Vreelandella piezotolerans: one gene and its partner. The protein of the gene in region 1 interacts with the protein of each later gene in a pairwise test. Links are inferred from orthologs where the notes say so. Each region holds a gene or a part of one and is shown on either strand. Other genes may lie near its edges. The genes, in order: hemL and glcC.

Region 1 (8,980 bases):
TAATGGAAGGCAATAAAATGTACTTCAGAACCCAGCTCTCTCCTCGTATTAGCGAGGCTGATCGCGTCGCAGGAGAAGCTGTACAAGTTGTCCAAGAAGCGCTTCTGCAACAGCAGCTCACGGCAGCGCTTACCTCAGACAAAGACCTAGGAAAAGAGGAGTTAAACTAATGAGTGCTAACCTTAAAAAAAGCACATTGAGTGCCTTGATAATATCTGGTTTGGCAGCGTCGCTCTCTCTTAAAAGCACCGCTGGAGAACTTATTTACGAGCCTCTCAACCCATCTTTTGGCGGTGACCCCTTCATGGGTAGCTATTTGCTAGGAAAGGCACAATCACAGGACACCAATAGCGACCCTAATGCAAGAAGCATCGAACCTCTATCCTCTACTGAGCGGCTTATTCAAAGTCTTGAAAGCAGACTCATCTCGCAGCTCATTAGCGATGTAGGCGCCGGCGAAATTGGTGAAGGCTCTTTCGATAGTGGAGAATTCAGTGTCGTTGTACGCGATGAAGGTGGACAGCTTATTGTAAGAGTAGTTGATAAAGTAACAGGGGATGTCACCAACATTAGCGTGGGTGGATTATTTAATCCTTAACAACAAAACAGGCACTTAAGAAAATCAAAACGGTTTAACAACCGAACACTGACGCTATAAGTGTCGCCAGGGGATCAACATGAAAATCATCGCTTCAATTATAATGGTCAGTCTCCTAAGTGGGTGCGCGGGGATGGTGGCTACGTCCGAAAATCTAGAGGGTGCACAGGCAACCCTGACGCCCCGTGGAGCGACCTATCAAGATTTAGTCTCGTTACCTCCACCGGCAGGGAAAATCTTCGTCTCTGTGTATGATTTTCGAGACCAAACGGGTCAGTACCGCCCTGCTCCAGCCAGTACTTTTTCCACCGCCGTGACACAAGGTGCCGCAGCGATGTTGACAGGCGCATTAGCTGACTCTGGTTGGTTTATCCCTTTGGAGCGCGTGGGGCTGCAAAATCTGCTGACCGAGCGACGTATCATTCGTGCTGAATTTGAGCGCTTTAATCAACCCGATACTTTGCCCTCGTTAAGAGCAGCATCGGTCATGCTTGAAGGAGGCATCATTGCTTATGAGTCCAACGTCAGAACCGGTGGTGCGGGTGCAGAATATTTCGGCATTGGAGCATCAGGGCAGTATCAGGTGGATCAGGTAACGGTCAATTTACGAGCCGTCGAGATATCCACAGGCGAAATACTGGCTAACGTGACGACGACCAAAACCATTTACTCTAAAGAGCTTCGGGCAGGAGTGTATCGCTTTATTGATTTTAGGCGGCTCCTGGAAGCGGAAGCCGGCATTACGACCAATGAACCTGTCCAGCTTGCCGTCATGTCAGCCATAGAATCTGCCGTTATCCACTTAATTGCTCGAGGCGTAGAGAATAACCTATGGAATTTATCGAACGGGGCTAGCTTGCAAAACTCAGTATTGGCCGATTATTTAAATGCCCCCACGCCGCTTTTATAAGAATTACTGAACTTATCACCAAAGAAACGCAATATAAAACTATTGACGGCTTTGCCACCACGCAAAGCCGTTTTTATATGCCAATAAAAGTATGAGTTTTCTCATACTATTCTTTCTCGATTTAACTAAAAAAATCGCCTGCAACATACATTTTTTACTTATGGCATCAAAATATAAATCAGCCAAACTCAACGCATGAAATACAAAAAGATACAAATTGTTGCAGAGGGAATAAAAATGAAACCTAACGATTCGAAGCAAAGCACTGCAACATTTCGCTTAGCGACACCTATTGCTGCTTGCTTGATTGCTTCTGCAGTTTCATTACCTACCTTTGCAGACTCTTTTAGCCATCGCATTGAGCAGTATTTCAACGATACCAATGCGCAGAGCTATCAAGGTAACTTCAGCATTATCCAACAGATTGGTAACAACAATCGTACGAACGTAACCCAGTCGTATTCTGCGAGTTATCAAACAGGTAACTTCTCTCGCATTAGCCAGCGAGGAGATTGGAATAACGCCAATATCGAACAAGTGGGTGGCAATAATGCAGGTGTCATTTTGCAAAAGGGCAATTATCACACCGCTAATGTCATCCAGTCAGGCAACGATCAACCGCTTGAAACCTACGTGACTCAGTTGGGCCAACGTAGCGATGTTCAAGTCTCTCAATCGGGGAGTGGCTATCGCAGCATTAGCGTCGAACAACGCGCCTACTCAGGCAATGCGCGCCCAGTCACCGTCGACACCTACTGAGCAGTCGATACGGCCTCAGTAATAACTAAAGTAAGAGCATCATAAAGGGGATGTAACCATGAAAACTCAAATGACCACTATCGCTGCTGCCGTTGCTCTGACCATGAGCGCTGCTGCAATGGCTCAAACTGCACCGAGCTGGCAGTTCAACGGCTCGCGTGCCGATATCGACAGCATGGGTGGTTCTCTCTACAACGGTAGCGCCGTGGGTAGTGACTCACAAATCGAGCAAAATGGTAATTTTAACAGTACATCCGTAACACAATGGGGTACACAAGACTCTCGCATCAAGCAAGAGGGTACTTCAAACAAAGCCAACGTCACTCAAGACGATGTTGTAGGTCAGGCCCTTACTTCACCAGGCAATAACTACTCCAGCATTGATCAAGACGGCTTTAAAAATACCGCCTATGTAACTCAAGAGGGCATTACCAACGATTCCATTGTTGTTCAAGAAGGTCGATTTAATATGGCTAATGTAATGCAAGAGGGCCGACTAAACGACTCTTGGGTACAACAGGAAGGTTGGTTCAACGAGTCGAATGTCGTCCAGGACGGCGAGCTAAACGATAGCTACGTGAAAGCTGACGGTAGCTTTAACCGGACATATACCACCCAAACAGGTGATGAGCTTGACAGCGACATCATCCTCGACGGCGACTTTAACTATGCAGCGGTGACCCAAACGGGTTACGGGCATGACTCCTTCATCAGTACTAATGGCAATGGCAACACCCATTTTGTAAACCAAAGTGGTGCGTTCGGGGGGGCTGGACAGCACTTCTCGCAAATCTTAACCACTGGTAGTGGCAACTATAACGTGGTCAGTCAAGGCAACTAACATTTGGCCTTGTCGTCAAAACCGCCCCTTCCGGGGGCGGTTTTTTTGTGCTGTCACCTAACGTACCACCACCGTCAGCGTCCCGCCTTTGCCTTGGGTAGAAGAGCGCGAACGGTTGCTGCCTTTGACGATATCGACTTCCAACCGCTCATCGTCGCTCAGGAGTTTGACGGTACCTTCTAGGGTATCTCCTTCGAAGGTGAACTCTGCGGGCACCGTGCCTCGAGTTTCAGGATGTTCGATGGTGTCGCCGTCCTGGGTAATGCGCCACTCGGCCGAAAACTCAGCGCCGGGAGAGCCGCTCATGGTGATGTGGATTTGGGTCATATCCTGCTCCTGTGCGGCTAGCCCTGGGAAAGACAAGCCAAGGGTAAGAACGGTGGTCAACCACGCACCGTATCGTCGTGACGCGTGCCAAGCCGATAATCGTTTCATGTTAGCTACCTCGGTAACCACAAGAGCCGCTCGATAAGAGCGGCTCTTGCAGTGTAGCAGGCACTTGGCCAGATAGTTACTTAACGTTACATAACGGCAAAGGCTTTCTCGGCCGCATCCAGCGTGAGCTGGATATCCTCGGGCGTGTGTGCGCTAGACATAAAGCCGGCTTCATAGGCAGAAGGCGCAAGGTACACGCCATGATCCAGCATCGCGCCAAAGAAGCGACGAAAAGCATCGGGGTTACACGCCGTGGCTTGAGCAAAGTTATCCACACGGGATTGTGAGGTGAAGAACACACCGAACATGCCGCCTGCGGATTGCGTCATCATCGGCACGCGAGCTGCATTGGCGCGCTCTTGTAGACCGTTACACAGCGTTTGTACACGCTGGCTCAAGGCATCGTGGAAGCCCGGCACCTGCAGCTTAGTGAGTAGTGCCACCCCGGCGGCCATGGCCAGCGGGTTCCCCGACAGCGTGCCCGCTTGATACACCGGCCCCAGCGGCGAGATGTTCTGCATGATGTCGCGCTTGCCGCCAAACGCACCGACCGGCATACCACCGCCGACGATCTTACCCAAGCAGGTCAAATCCGGCGTGACACCGTAGTACGCCTGGGCTCCGCCCAACGCTACGCGGAAACCCGTCATCACCTCATCGAAAATCAGAATACTACCGTACTCGTTACAGACGTGGCGCAAGGTTTCCAAGAAACCTGGCTGAGGGGGAATGCAGTTCATATTGCCCGCCACCGGCTCGACGATGATGCAGGCAATTTGCTCACCGATCTCGGCAAAGCACGCTTCCACCCCCTCCGGGTCGTTATAGGAGAGTGTAATGGTGTGTTCGGCCAACGACGCCGGAACGCCCGGTGAGCTGGGCTCGCCGTGGGTCAATGCACCGGAGCCCGCTTTCACCAGTAGGGAGTCCGAGTGGCCGTGGTAGTTACCCTCGAATTTGACGATCTTATCCCGTCCCGTGGTGCCCCGCGCCAGCCGAATCGCTGACATGGTGGCTTCCGTGCCCGAACTGGTCATGCGTACCATTTCCATGGAGGGAATCATGTCGCAGATCAGGTCTGCCATGGTGGTTTCCACGGCCGTGGGGGTACCGAACGAGAGCCCATTATCCAACCGCGCACGTACGGCCGCCAATACGTCTTGATCGGCGTGACCGGTAATCATCGGTCCCCAGGAGCCGATGTAATCGACGTAGCGGTTGCCCTCGACATCGAAGAGGTAAGCGCCCTGCGCACGTTCCATGAAGACCGGTGGGCGGTGCAACCCTTTGAAGGCACGGACGGGAGAGTTCACGCCCCCAGGGATATGGCGACTCGCGAGGTCGAACAGTTCAGCAGATGTGGTCATGGCATCCTCTGTATAAATGACTTACTACCAATGAGATCAAAAGCGCACGGGACGTGGCAAGCGATTCGGCAAGCATTGGCCACTCGGGGGCTGGTAGCCGTGAGACAAGCTCTCCCAGGTAAAGTGCTGGGCCTGTTCACAGGCAGTTGGTAAGCGCTCACCAACCGCTAATCGGGCTGCTAGGGCAGACGCGAGCGTACAGCCAGAACCATGAAAGACGTCAGGTAAGCGCGGCCACTGCCACTGGCGAGTGGTATCGGGCGAGTGCAGCGTATGCACCACCTGCTCGGCTGAACCGGGTAAGGGGTCATCCGTTGCCGTCACCAGCACCGCTTGGCAACCTTGTGACAGCAGTGACACCGCCCGGGCAGTGTCGTCATGGGACTCTAGAATTTCCGGTGTCAGCGCCGCCAACTCAAAGCGGTTCGGCGTCAAGATATCCACAAGCGGCAACAGCCGGTCTCGGTAAAGCGTCTGTAAAGCGGCTGTGGATAACACAGCGCCCCCTCCTGCTTTCAGCACCGGATCGGCCACCACCGGCACGCCAGGAAAACGGCGAATGATCTGCTCGGCAGCGCGCAGCGTGGCCTCGTCTGCCAGCAGCCCCAGCTTGATCGCCGCAATCTGCATGTCACTGACGGCTTCGGCCATTTGCCGCATGGACCCAGGGTCAGCGGGCATCACGCGGGACACGTTATGACAATTTTGTACAGTCAGCGCCGTGGGGATGGTGACGGCCCACCCGCCACAGGCGGCGACGGCTTCGCTATCGGCCATCAGCCCGGCACCGCCCGTTGGATCATGGCCTGCTAACACTAAGACGACAGGGGGAAGGGGACGACGCATCAAAAGGGCTTCACTACCGCCAGTAAAATAATCGCGACCAGTGCAATCACCGGGGCTTCATTGAACCAGCGAAAGAAGACATGGCTCTTGGTGCAGCGCGACTGATCGAACTGTTTTAAATAAATCAAGCAAACGTGGTGATAGGCAATCAGCAGCGCCACGAGCGTGAGCTTGGCATGCATCCAGCCTTGGCTAAACCATGCGGGCACCAAATAGAGCATCCAGCCCCCAAAAATCAGCACCAGGATCATCGATGGCGTCATGATGCCACGATAGAGTTTGCGCTCCATGGTCTTGAAGTAAGTGATCGCTTGCTCATCGCCTTTGTCGCGTGCCATGGCGTGGTACACGTACAGTCTTGGCAAATAGAACAGTGCGGCAAACCAGGTCACAACGGCCATCAAATGAATGGCCTTTACCCATTCGTACATGGTCTCTCCTTAGGCGGTGGGCTCTTTATTAGGGATCAGTATCACGGACATCCGGCTGTCGAGCGTCAGTGTAGTGGTAATAACGCTCGATCGCGCCACGAGTAATGATACCTGAAATTCGCTGCTGCTTTGGTCGGTAGCCATGTACGACGTACAGTGCCCCAAGCGCGCTGTCTTGAAGCTTCAAAAACGCCTCGGATAGTGTGGCCTGTAGCCCAATCGGGGCCATTTCCAACCGTTGGCCGGGAATCTCCAAGAGATCCACCAACTCATCTTCCGGCGGTGCTTCGCCATTGAGCGCTTCGTCATGCTCCAAGAGCCAGCGAGCAAGCTCTGCCGCCTTCAGCGCCAGCACGGGCTTGTCATCACTGGAGCGCTCGATCACCAGCCACATGGGGTTGGTTTCCAGCAAGCGGCGGGCTTGGTCAGGTGTGATCATTCGTTCAGTGCGCACTAAGCGACGCTCCATGACCGCTGGGACCGAGACCCGGGAAAGCGCCTGCATCAGCGGCTGCTGAAGGGGGTGTAACCCGTAGCGTACCGAGCTAATGAAGAAACCTTCACAGCCCGTAAGCTGGCGCGACGTCAAGCAGGCCACCACCACGACCAGCATTCCCGGCAACATGATATTGGGGGTATGCGTCAGCTCTAGTAGCGCCATCAGCGCCGCGAGAGGCGCCTGTAGAACAGCCCCCATCATCGCTGCCATGCCGAGCATGGCGTAAATGCCCGGGTCAGCGGCTTTCTCGGGCCATAGCCAGCCGCCGAGCATGCCACCCAGCGCCCCAGTGGCTGCCCCCGCCACCAGTACCGGGCCAATAATACCAATCGGCACACCGCCTGCGACGGTTATCGCCGTGATCAACAGTTTGGCCACCATCAGCGCCAGCAGAACGTTGATAGCCAACTGATTATTCAGTGCCGCGGCGACACTGTCATAGCCAATTCCTTGAATCTCCGGAAACCACCACGCCAATACCCCGGTGCCGACACCCACGACGCCCAATCTCAACCACAGCGGCAGGGTTTGTAGGCGCTGACTTCGTGAAATATGGATGAAGAGCCCTGCCATCAAACCTATGACCAAGCCAATCACCACGATCCAGGGCAGATTCATCAGCGAGCCTAACGCCACCTCGGGAATGCGAAACGCAGGCTCGTTGCCATACATCACCTGCGCCACCAGCGCGCCCATGGTGGAGGCCAGGATCACCGGCATGAAGCTCATCAGGGTGTACTCCATCATCACCACTTCCATGGCAAAGATGACCCCCGCAATGGGCGTATTGAACGAAGCGGAAATACCCGCCGCAGTGCCGCAAGCCACCAACACCCGCAAGCTATTATTGGGCAGCCGCAGCTTAAGCCCTAACCCGCTGGACGCCGCCGCGCCCAAGTGGATCGCCGGGCCTTCGCGCCCGGCGGACAAACCACCAAGCACCGAAACCACACCCACCCACCATTGATTCAGCCAGTTGCGCAGCGGGAAGCGACCCTGATGATAGGTCAGTCGCTCGATCACATGGCTGACGCCGAGTTTGCGTGCGGTAGACCGCTGCCGATAGAGCAACAGACCAATCAACGTGACGGCCATGATCGGCAGAAGTGCTCTTAGCCAAGGCGTCAACCCTTCGAAGGCTTCCGGATCACCGTCCGGCATGTAGAGCGCCGCCCCCGCTTCCAGCAGCAGGCGAAACGCCACCATCACCGCCCCGGTAATCACCCCGGACACCAGCCCCAGCACACATAGCTGCGGCAACGCATCCACGTTCGCCAATTGGCGGCGAAAGCTCTCTAGGGTGAAGTCTGACCGAGAAAAACGTGCCACAACGTCCGTCCTTGCGTTTGTTGTTCGTTTCATTGTCTCGTGCTGTGCAGCGCTCTCAAGCGCTGCCTCTCTTGTGTATCATAGCTGGATACACTTCGACAGCCTGGTCACACTCATTAGGCTGTTAATTATTCAAGCGTCGATTGCGCGAAGCGCACAAGGAGTGGTTTGTGATAAACGTTGGCATCGTGGGCGGCACCGGTTATACCGGCGTCGAACTTCTCAGACTGCTGGCTCAGCACCCTCAGGTAAACGTCAAGGCCATTACCTCGCGCTCGGAGACGGGCGTAAAAGTGTGCGACATGTACCCTAATTTGCGCGGCCACTATGACACCTTGGCGTTTAGCGAACCCGACGCTCAGGCGCTGGGCGCGATGGATGCGGTCTTTTTCGCCACGCCCCACGGCGTTGCCCACGCGCTTGCCGGCGAGCTGCTGGCCAACGGCACTCGGGTGATCGATCTCTCCGCCGACTTCCGGCTGCGCGATGCCGACGAGTGGAGCCGTTGGTACGACCAACCCCACGGCGCGCTCGAACTGCTCGAAGAAGCCGTCTACGGCCTCCCTGAAATGCATCGCGAAAAGATCAAGACAGCGCGCCTGATCGCGGTGCCCGGCTGCTATCCCACGGCGGTTCAGCTTGGTTACTTACCGCTATTGGAGGCTGGCTTGATCGATCCGAGCCAGCTGATTGCCGACTGTAAATCCGGCGTAACCGGCGCTGGTCGCGGTGCCAAGGTCGGCTCGCTACTGGCCGAGGCCAGTGAGTCCATGAAAGCCTACGGCGCGAGCGGCCACCGGCACCTGCCGGAAATCCGTCAAGGCTTGAGCGACATGCAGTCCCACCCGGTGGTATTGACCTTCGTTCCTCATCTAACGCCCATGATCCGCGGCATTCACGCCACGCTCTATGGCACGCTCACCGCCGAGCCAGAGGATCTACAGGCACTGTTCGAGCAACGCTAC
Region 2 (9,160 bases), 880 kb from region 1 along the record:
TCCACCAGCCGAGACACGTTGGTAATGGAGAGCGTGTTGCCCAGCGTCTTGGCAATGGGCACGCCAAATTTCAGCGTGTCGGTGGCATAGCGAAAATCACATACCAGCGCCAACGCCGCGCCGCCGCCTACACAGGCCCCATCGATCAGCGCCAGCGTGGGTTTCGGAAAGGTTTCCAGCTTTCCCACCACGCGGTCGATGCGCCGCTCGTAGCCAATGGCATCCTCCGCTTCCGCAAAATGTGCAAACTGGGTGATGTCGGTACCCGCCACGAAGGCGTCTCCGCCGACACCGTGAAGCACCAGAGCGTGGATATCGGTATCGTCGGCTAACGTGTCGCAGTAGTACTCCAAGGCGTTGTACATTTCCCACGTCATGGCATTGCGGCTTTGCGGACGGTTGAACCCTAACCAGGCCACACCGTCTTTCACCTCGAAGCGCACACTCTCAGTGGTGGGTGCTTGTCGTTGCTGTGTCATGGAGCACCCCTTATCCGTAGATGAAGTTGACCAATGCCAGGGCAAAGGCAGGAATGTAGGTATTGATCATCAAAATCGTGAACAGTACGGCAATGAACCAGAGATTGGTTCTGGACGTGGCCCAGATGTCTGATTTCGCAATGGAGCAGGAGGCAATCAATACGCTGGCAACCGGCGGGGTCTGCTGCCCAATGGCCAGGTTCAGCGTGACGATCAGACCGAAGTGCAGCGGGTCGATACCCACTTCCAGTACCAGCGGCAGCACGATAGGGACGACCAGAATGATGGCGGCTGCCGAGTGCAGGAACACACCGAGAATCAGGAAGATGATGTTCAGCAGTGCCAGGATCACATACTTGTTGCTGGTCAGGTCGCTGATTTGCAAAGCAATGGCCTGAGGAATACGGGTTTCGGTCAGATACCCGCCCACCACCGCAGACGCCGCCACGAGCAGCATGACGACGGCAGTTTGCACACCAGCGCTTTTGCACGAGTCGATGAAGTTCTTGAGGGTAAACTCGCGATAGACCACCGCACTGATGAAGATGGCGACACACACTGCCAGCGCAGCACCCTCCGTCGCCGTCACGAAGCCGCCGAAAATCCCACCCAGAATGATGACCGGAATCAACAGCGCCCAAACGGCCTCTTTCAGTGCCTTCCAGAGTTGCGACACCCGGAAACGACCTTCAGAGGGGAAGTTGTACTTACGCGCCAGGTAGTAGCACATGGCCGCCAAGCCCATCGCCCCCAGCAGGCCAGGAAAGATACCGGCCACGAACATCTGAACGACCGACTCCCCCGACATGACCGCGTACAGAATCATGGGTATGGAAGGCGGAAGGATAATTGCCAGACTGGCCGCCGAAGAGGAAATCGAGGCGGCAAACTCTTTGGAGTACCCCTTCTTGCGCATGGCAGGAATCAAGATACTGCCAATCGCCGACACGCCCGCCACCGATGACCCGGAAATTTCGGCAAAGAACACCGACGCACCGATGGTCACCATCGACAGGCCACCCTTGATGAACCCCACCATGGCCATGGCCAGATCGATCAAGCGTCGCGAGATGCTGGAGGCGTTCATGATGGCACCTGCCAGAATGAACAGCGGGATGGCAATCAACGGAAAGTTGGTTGCCCCCTCGAACATCGTCATACCCACCGTCGGCATCGCCATGCTGCCGTAGGTAATGAAGGTGGCGATCGTCCCCACCAATGCCAGAGCGACCGCCACCGGCACATTGATCAAGATCAGCGCAATCAGTGCAATGAAGATATAGAGAATGATCATGATGGTTACTTATCCTCGCGGCTGGGTGCTAACGGCTTCAATGTCGTCGGCATCGATACCGGCCTCTTCAAGCTCGTGGTCGATGAAGCCTTTTCCGCGGGCACTTCTCACTATGTCGGGTAGCCGTAGCAGCTCCGCGATGATGAACAGCACCGATGCAATGGGAATGGCCGACTGCACCACTTGCATGGAAATAGCCGGCAGACTCACCATGTTCATGCCGTCGAGAATCAGCATGACTTGATAGCTCGCCAGCCCCAGAAATATGAAAAAACCAATGGTGATCGCTTCGGCGAGTAATGCGACTGGCACACGAATGGAGGGCGGACACATATTCAGTACACTAGGACATGTAATGTGAGCCCCTTTAGCGGCCGCCAAAGCCGCCCCGTAATACGTTACCCAAGCCAATAGAACGGCCGCCAATTCGTCATACCAACTCAACGGAGAACCTAAATAGCGAGAAACGAAGCCAATGGTGACCACCCCCGCTAACGCAATCACCAACACCACAACGATACCTTCAAGAAATGCAAAGTAAGCATTCTTGAATTTGGTATAAGCGCTCATTGAAACCTCCTTTAGGAAGAGACGCCCACCTCCAAAGAGGTGGAACGCCGCTTCGAGATGATGGCTTGGTTATTCGCGCAGGGCAGCGACGGCATCCAGCATTTCCTGGCCGCCTTCGACATCATTGGCAAAGGTGTCATAAATGGACTGAGAGGCGGCCACGAAGGCATCGAAGTCTACTTCGTTCACTTCCATTCCCGCATCACGCATCAGAACCAACGTCTCATCATCCAGACGCTGCCCCTCTTCCAGAGCAAAGTCTTCGAGTTCAAGAGCGACTTCCTGCAGCACGTTACGGACATCGTCAGGTAGGCGATTCCAACTGGCACCGGCGGTTAAATAGGCGGGGGTATAAACGTGATTGGAAATAGAGAGATAGTCTTGCACTTCGTGAAAACGCGAGGAGTAGGTTTGAATCAGCGGGTTCTCTTGACCATCCATGGCTCCTGTCTGCAGGGCCACGAATACTTCGGAGAGCGACATGGGAGAAGGCGCGGCACCATAGCTGCGGAACATCTCTATCCGCCAAACACCGCTCGGGGTGCGTAATTTGATGCCGCCAAGATCTTCAGGAGTGGTAATAGGGCGTACGTTATTGGTGATTTGGCGGAAGCCATTTTCCCACACGGCAATAATGTTAAAGCCCTTGGCTTGGGCCGCCTCATAGAGCGGGCCACGGACGACTTCATCGCGAACGCGTTTCATGTGCTCGCGATCCTCAATCAGATAAGGCATTTCAAACAGTGCAAACTGCTCGGCTTCTGAGCTCATGACCGTTGAGGGAATCGCAAGATCGAGCGAACCAAGACGCAGACGACGCATCATGGACTCGTCGCTACCTAACTGGCTATTGCCATAGACATTCACTTCGGCAGCGCCGTCCAAGCGTTCATTGGCCAGCTCAGCAAAGCGGTTAGCAGTAATTTCAAACAGCGAGCCAGGCCCACCGACGTGGCCAAGCCTCACCTCGAGGTTAGCGCTGGCAACCGATGCGTGTAGCCCGAAGGTAACGGCAGCTGCCGCTAGCGCAGTCTTGATAAATTTCATGGGGTACTCCAAGTGAACCGTTGTTGTTGTTGGGTCTTCACCATTTCAATTTGAATTCAAAATTCAAAATTAGGTATTAAACTTTCGTCTTGAAGCAGCCTCCTAAGCGTCAACTTACTGATACACCTAGCATTTAAAAAAGTGATGACATAAAAAAAGCAGCGTTCGACGAACGCTGCCTGCTTGAACGACCACCTCGTTGGCCTAATGCTCTTCGCCACCGGGCGCTAACCCCCAGTGCAAATCGGCCGCTTTGATACCGGCAATGGCGACTTGCTGATCCTCTTCTGACGAAGCGCCACTCACCCCCACGGCACCTATGACACATTGCTCTCCATCAAGAATAGGCACGCCTCCCGCCACCGGCACAAAATGCCCTTTCGAAGCCGCTGCAACGCTAGCAAGAAACGCAGGGCGTTCGATATTGCGTTCCCCAATAATGCCGCTGGCAATGCCCATACCCAGTGCGGCGTGTGCTTTTCCCTGAGCCACCGGAAAACGTAGTGGCGCGCAGCCATCTTCACGCTCGGCAGCCACCACATGGCCACCTCCATCCAGCACTACCAGCGTGAGAGGCGGAAGACCGACTTTTCTCGCCCGTGCCCTCGCCCCGTCTAAGATGGCTCTGGCCTGCTCTCGACTCAACTGAACGCTACACATGAAAATATTCATTGCCATACATTGGCTCCTACATGGTTATTGATTGTTATGGGGAGCAGTTGGGTCACTGCCGCCTATCTAGCATAGCTCGACTTGCTACAATTGAATTCATAATTACTTTTGCGAATCATACAAAGAGTCGCCAATATAAGCGTATGGCTTTGTGTTCAAATGGTGTTTACAAAGCGGCACCCGTCGCTTGGTGGATACCAAGCGGATACACAAGAAGGGACAGAACAATGACGAAAATTTTACAGCGTAATCTTTATCGTGAAGTCGCTGACCGCATTGGTGAGCTGATTGAGCACGGTGAACTGGCCCCGGGTGAGCGGATCTCAGAAAAGCAGCTTTGCGAACGGTTCGGCGTATCACGCACGCCGCTTCGAGAAGCACTCAAGGTGCTGGCCACAGAGGGGCTTATCGAGCTGCTGCCCAATCGAGGTGCGCGGGTGGTGCGCTTGACGTTCAAAAAAGTGAAAGATACCTACGACTTAATGGCAGCATTGGAAGGTTTGTCCGGCGAGCTCGCCTGCCAGCACATCAGCGACGCTGAAATTGCGGCTATACGTGCCTTACACGATGCCATGCTCGAACACTATCGCCATCGAGATCTGGCCACTTATTTCGAGATCAACCAGCAGATCCATGAAAGCATTTTGGCCGCTTCGCGTAATGAGGTGTTGCAAGAGATGTACAGCAACCTCAGTCAGCGCGTAAAGCGAGTGCGCTACTCGAAAAAAATGACCCAAAAATTTTGGAGCCAAGCCGTTCAAGATCACGAGAACATGATCTCCGCGCTCGAGCAGCGCGACAGTAAACGACTTGGGCAAATTTTACGCGACCACCTGTGCAACAAGCTGGAAGTGGCCACCTTGGCAGGCGTCATTGAGGATGACAGCCTGAGTGCGGCCAACGCTTAACCTGCTATTGCCACTGTTCGAGGCGCATTGCTGAACGCTCTAAACGATCATGCTCCGCTTCTAGCTCACGAAGTAGCTCGCTGATACTGGTCAAGTGTTCCAACGCAATCTGTCGCGCCTGCTCGGCATCACCACTTACCACCGACTCATGCAGCCGAGCGTGCTGCTGATTGATCATCTCGCGAGGACCAGGCCGATGGTAGAGATGCTTTACCGAAGCAAACACGGAGCTGAGCAGCAAATCGGTCAAACTCTGTAAGGTATGCACCAAAACCGGGTTATGGGAAGCTTGCGAAATGGCGAGGTGAAACGCATGGTCTAGTCGAGCCAGATGCTCTACCTCTAACTCATCTGGCGAGGCAGCAGCATACGCCGCCATTTCGCGGTAGCGGCGAGTGATCAATACTCGATCCATCGATGTTCCCCGCCGTGCGGCCAGATAGGCGGATTCTCCCTCCAATAAGGCACGCACTTCGAGCAAATCAAACAGGGTACGCGGATGGTCGTTAAACAGGTGCATCAGCGGGCTTTGCTGGTGCATGGGGAGCAGCGACGCCACGGTCGAGCCGTGACCCTGGCGGGTATTGATAATGGCTTTACTGCGCAGAATGCGCAGCCCTTCCCGCAGCGAAGCCCGCGAAACGCCTAGTCGTTCGCACAGACGCCGCTCGGAAGGCAGCAACTGCCCAGGCCGAAAAACACCTTCCAGTATCAACTCTTCCAGGCGAGCAGCCACATGCTCGGGCGTGCGCCGCCCCATGGAGATATCGTCTCTGCTAAACGCCATACGCCGCTCCCTTGGATCAATTGGCCATCTCAACTGGGTAAGACCAAGTCATTCAGGCTCTTCTTCAAACTTACCACCGCCCTACTATCGACCAATTACTGGTCAGACCATTGCACCACAACCTAGACAGGCGCACAAAAAAAGCTCAAATTGAGCGCCATGGTAAAGCAACGCTACCGTTACTTTTAATGATAAAAACTTAGGGATGTCGTTATGAATATCCTTTTCGACGAGCGCCTCGATGGCGAGCTTGTCCACCGTGATAAAGCTGACGTACTCAGCGACCTGCAAGGCGCTGTCCCCTCTTTGACGCTATTGCATCGCGAGGAAGATTTACGTCCTTTCGAGTGCGATGGCCTCGCCGCCTATCGCGTGCTGCCCATGTTGGTGGCGCTACCGGAAACGCTGGAACAGGTCGAAGGCCTGTTGAAGCGCTGCCACGCGCTGGGCGTACCGGTGGTTACCCGCGGCGCAGGCACCGGCCTGTCCGGCGGTGCGCTACCGCTCGAACAGGGCGTGCTGCTGGTCATGTCGCGGTTCAACCAGATCATCAGCGTTGATCCTGATGCTCGCATTGCCCGCGTGCAACCAGGAGTGCGCAATCTTGCCATTTCAGAGGCGGCCGCCCCTTACGGGCTCTACTACGCCCCGGACCCCTCCTCACAAATTGCCTGCTCGATTGGCGGCAACGTGGCTGAAAATGCAGGCGGCGTGCACTGTCTGAAGTATGGTCTTACCGTGCATAACGTCATGCGCGTGGATGTCCTGACCATTGAAGGCGAACGTATGACGCTGGGCTCTGAAGCCCTGGATGCCCCCGGTTTCGACCTTCTGGCTTTGATGAACGGGTCAGAAGGCATGCTAGGCGTGGTCACGGAAATTACCGTGAAGCTGCTGCCCAAACCGGAAACCGCCAAGGTATTGATGGCCAGCTTCGATGATGTGGAAAAAGCGGGCCGCGCGGTGGGCGACATCATTGCCGCAGGCATTATCCCCGGTGGCCTGGAAATGATGGATAAGCTCGCCATCAAAGCGGCGGAAGATTTCATCAAGGCAGGCTACCCCGTGGAGGCCGAAGCCATTCTGCTCTGTGAGCTGGATGGTGTGGAAGCCGACGTGGACGACGACTGCGAGACCGTGCGCCGCGTACTGGAAAAGGCTGGCGCCACTAACATTCAACAGGCACGTGACGAAGCCGAGCGCGCCAAGTTCTGGGCCGGGCGCAAGAATGCCTTCCCTGCCGTAGGCCGCATGTCGCCGGACTACTACTGCATGGATGGCACCATTCCCCGCCGCGAGCTGCCGCGCGTGTTGAAAGGCATTGCCGCACTTTCAGAAGAGAGCGGCCTGCCCGTGGCCAACGTCTTCCACGCGGGTGACGGCAATATGCACCCGCTGATCCTGTTCGATGCCAACAAAGAGGGTCAGCTTGCCCTGGCGGAAGACGTAGGCGGCAAGATCCTGGAGCTATGCGTGGCCGCCGGTGGCTCGATTACCGGCGAGCATGGCGTAGGTCGCGAAAAAATCAACCAGATGTGCAGCCAGTTCCAGCCCGATGAGCTGACGGTCTTCCACGCGCTGAAAGCGGCGTTCGACCCCAAACGGCTGCTCAACCCAGGGAAAAACATTCCAACCCTGGCGCGCTGTGCCGAATTTGGCGCGATGCATGTGCATAACAACGAGTTACCGCATCCGGAGCTGCCACGCTTCTGATGCTATAAGGAACCACCATGACCGAACTAGCGATACACGCTGCCGACCGAGACATTGCCATTGAGCTGAGCGAACAGGTTCGCAGCGCCTACCACGACCGCACTCCGCTGCGCATCGTGGGGGGCAATACCCGGGCCTTTTATGGTCGTCCGGTGGAAGGCACGGAACTCAGCGTCGCTGCCCATAGCGGCATCGTCTCTTACGACCCTATAGAACTCGTCGTCACGGTTCGGGCAGGCACCCGCCTGAGCGCGCTGAACGCGGCGCTGGCAGAAAAACATCAGATGCTGCCTTTCGAGCCGCCCATTTTTGGCGACGCCAGCACCATTGGCGGCGCGGTGGCCACCGGTATGTCCGGCCCTCGTCGCCCTTGGGCAGGTGCCGCACGGGATTTTGTCCTGGGCACTCGAGTGATTACCCAAGAGGGCAAACTGCTGCGCTTTGGCGGCGAAGTCATGAAAAACGTGGCGGGCTATGACCTGTCCCGCATGATGGCAGGTGCCCAGGGCACGCTGGGCGTGCTGGCCGATATCTCGTTTAAGGTGCTGCCCATTCCCACCGCCAGCCACAGCCTGCGCCTTGACATGGGCTTGCAAGATGCCTTAGCGAAGCTCTCTGAGCTTGGCCGCCAGCCATTGCCCATCACCGCTGCGGCATGGCACGCAGGCGAGCTTTTTATTCGGTTGGAAGGCGGTGAAAGCTCCGTCAAGGCCACCAAAGAGCGCCTAGGCGGTGAAGAACTATCTGCGGATTTCTGGCAGCAGCTGCGTGACCAGCAGCATGGCTTTTTCAGCCTCAATGAAGAGCAAGCACTGTGGCGCCTCTCGCTACCGCCCCATACCCCAGCGCTAGAACTCGCCGTTGATGAAAGCGATATCTTCTATGATTGGGGCGGCAGCCAACGCTGGGTGAAAACCGCACTACCCGCAGACACGCTGCGCGATGCATGCCAGAAGGCCGGTGGCCACGCTACCTGCTATACCCCGCATGCCCAAGGGGGTGCAGAGTCACCCTTTACGCCACTGAATCCTGTGGTCGAGAAGTACCATCGCAACCTGAAGGCCGAGCTGGATGCCCACGGCATTTTCAACCCTGGTCGTCTTTATGCGGCATTTTAATCAGGAGAGCTGACATGCAGACGCACTTTACCGATGCCGACCGCCAGAAACCGCATATCCAGGAAGCCGAGCGCATTCTGCGCACCTGCGTACACTGCGGCTTTTGTAACGCCACCTGCCCTACCTATCAGCTACTGGGCGATGAGCGAGACGGACCGCGCGGGCGCATCTACTTGATGAAAGAGTTGCTGGAGAGCCGCGATGACGATGACCAAGTCACCGAAGAGACTCGTCTTCACCTCGACCGTTGCCTAACCTGCCGCAACTGTGAGACGACCTGCCCCTCTGGCGTGGAGTACCACAAACTTTTGGACATTGGCCGCGCCGAAATCGACCGCCGCGTGCCGCGACCAGCCGCCGAGCGCGCCCAGCGCTATGCGCTGCGCAAAATGCTGGTGGACCCGAAACGCTTCAAAGCGCTACTAACGCTAGGGCAAACCTTCAAGCCTCTAGTGCCCGGCAAACTGCGTAGCAAAATGCCGCCCGCACCGGTCGATGCAGGCCAGCGACCCAACAGCCAGCGCCATGCCCGCAAGGTGTTGATTCTAGAAGGCTGTGTGCAGCCCGGCCTG

The links.
Region 2: the proteins of hemL (region 1) and glcC interact in binary tests that used the Escherichia coli proteins (3 or more experiments, as listed by UniProt). The link is inferred for Vreelandella piezotolerans from one-to-one orthologs.

What each region holds. Positions count from the first base shown.
Region 1 is NZ_CP048602.1:3,927,666-3,936,645, reverse strand. The notes cover bases 2,771-5,583. They hold hemL (glutamate-1-semialdehyde 2,1-aminomutase), read right to left. Parts: upstream 4,911-5,583; coding sequence 3,630-4,910; downstream 2,771-3,629. Other genes in these bases: thiD (bifunctional hydroxymethylpyrimidine kinase/phosphomethylpyrimidine kinase), read right to left, coding at 4,947-5,583; GYM47_RS18190 (hypothetical protein), read right to left, coding at 3,166-3,435; GYM47_RS18195 (curlin subunit CsgB), read left to right, coding at 2,771-3,108. Outside these bases: GYM47_RS18215 (CsgE family curli-type amyloid fiber assembly protein), read left to right, coding at 1-170; GYM47_RS18210 (curli assembly protein CsgF), read left to right, coding at 170-598; GYM47_RS18205 (CsgG/HfaB family protein), read left to right, coding at 678-1,508; GYM47_RS18200 (hypothetical protein), read left to right, coding at 1,746-2,267; more of GYM47_RS18195, read left to right, coding at 2,326-2,770; more of thiD, read right to left, coding at 5,584-5,756; protoporphyrinogen oxidase HemJ, read right to left, coding at 5,756-6,187; GYM47_RS18170 (chloride channel protein), read right to left, coding at 6,216-8,015; argC (N-acetyl-gamma-glutamyl-phosphate reductase), read left to right, coding at 8,186-8,980. UniProt on the Escherichia coli protein: Aminomutase that catalyzes the transfer of the amine group on carbon 2 of glutamate 1-semialdehyde to the adjacent carbon 1 to form 5-aminolevulinate.
Region 2 is NZ_CP048602.1:3,051,384-3,060,543, forward strand. Bases 3,867-6,859 are described here. They hold glcC (transcriptional regulator GlcC), read right to left. Parts: upstream 5,758-6,859; coding sequence 4,975-5,757; downstream 3,867-4,974. Other genes in these bases: GYM47_RS13995 (GlcG/HbpS family heme-binding protein), read right to left, coding at 3,867-4,068; GYM47_RS14000 (GntR family transcriptional regulator), read left to right, coding at 4,290-4,970; glcD (glycolate oxidase subunit GlcD), read left to right, coding at 5,971-6,859. Outside these bases: GYM47_RS13975 (enoyl-CoA hydratase), read right to left, coding at 1-479; GYM47_RS13980 (TRAP transporter large permease), read right to left, coding at 490-1,773; GYM47_RS13985 (TRAP transporter small permease), read right to left, coding at 1,783-2,343; GYM47_RS13990 (TRAP transporter substrate-binding protein), read right to left, coding at 2,413-3,390; more of GYM47_RS13995, read right to left, coding at 3,595-3,866; more of glcD, read left to right, coding at 6,860-7,470; glycolate oxidase subunit GlcE, read left to right, coding at 7,488-8,588; glycolate oxidase subunit GlcF, read left to right, coding at 8,603-9,160. UniProt on the Escherichia coli protein: Transcriptional activator of the glcDEFGB operon which is associated with glycolate utilization, and encodes malate synthase G and the genes needed for glycolate oxidase activity. Also negatively regulates the transcription of its own gene.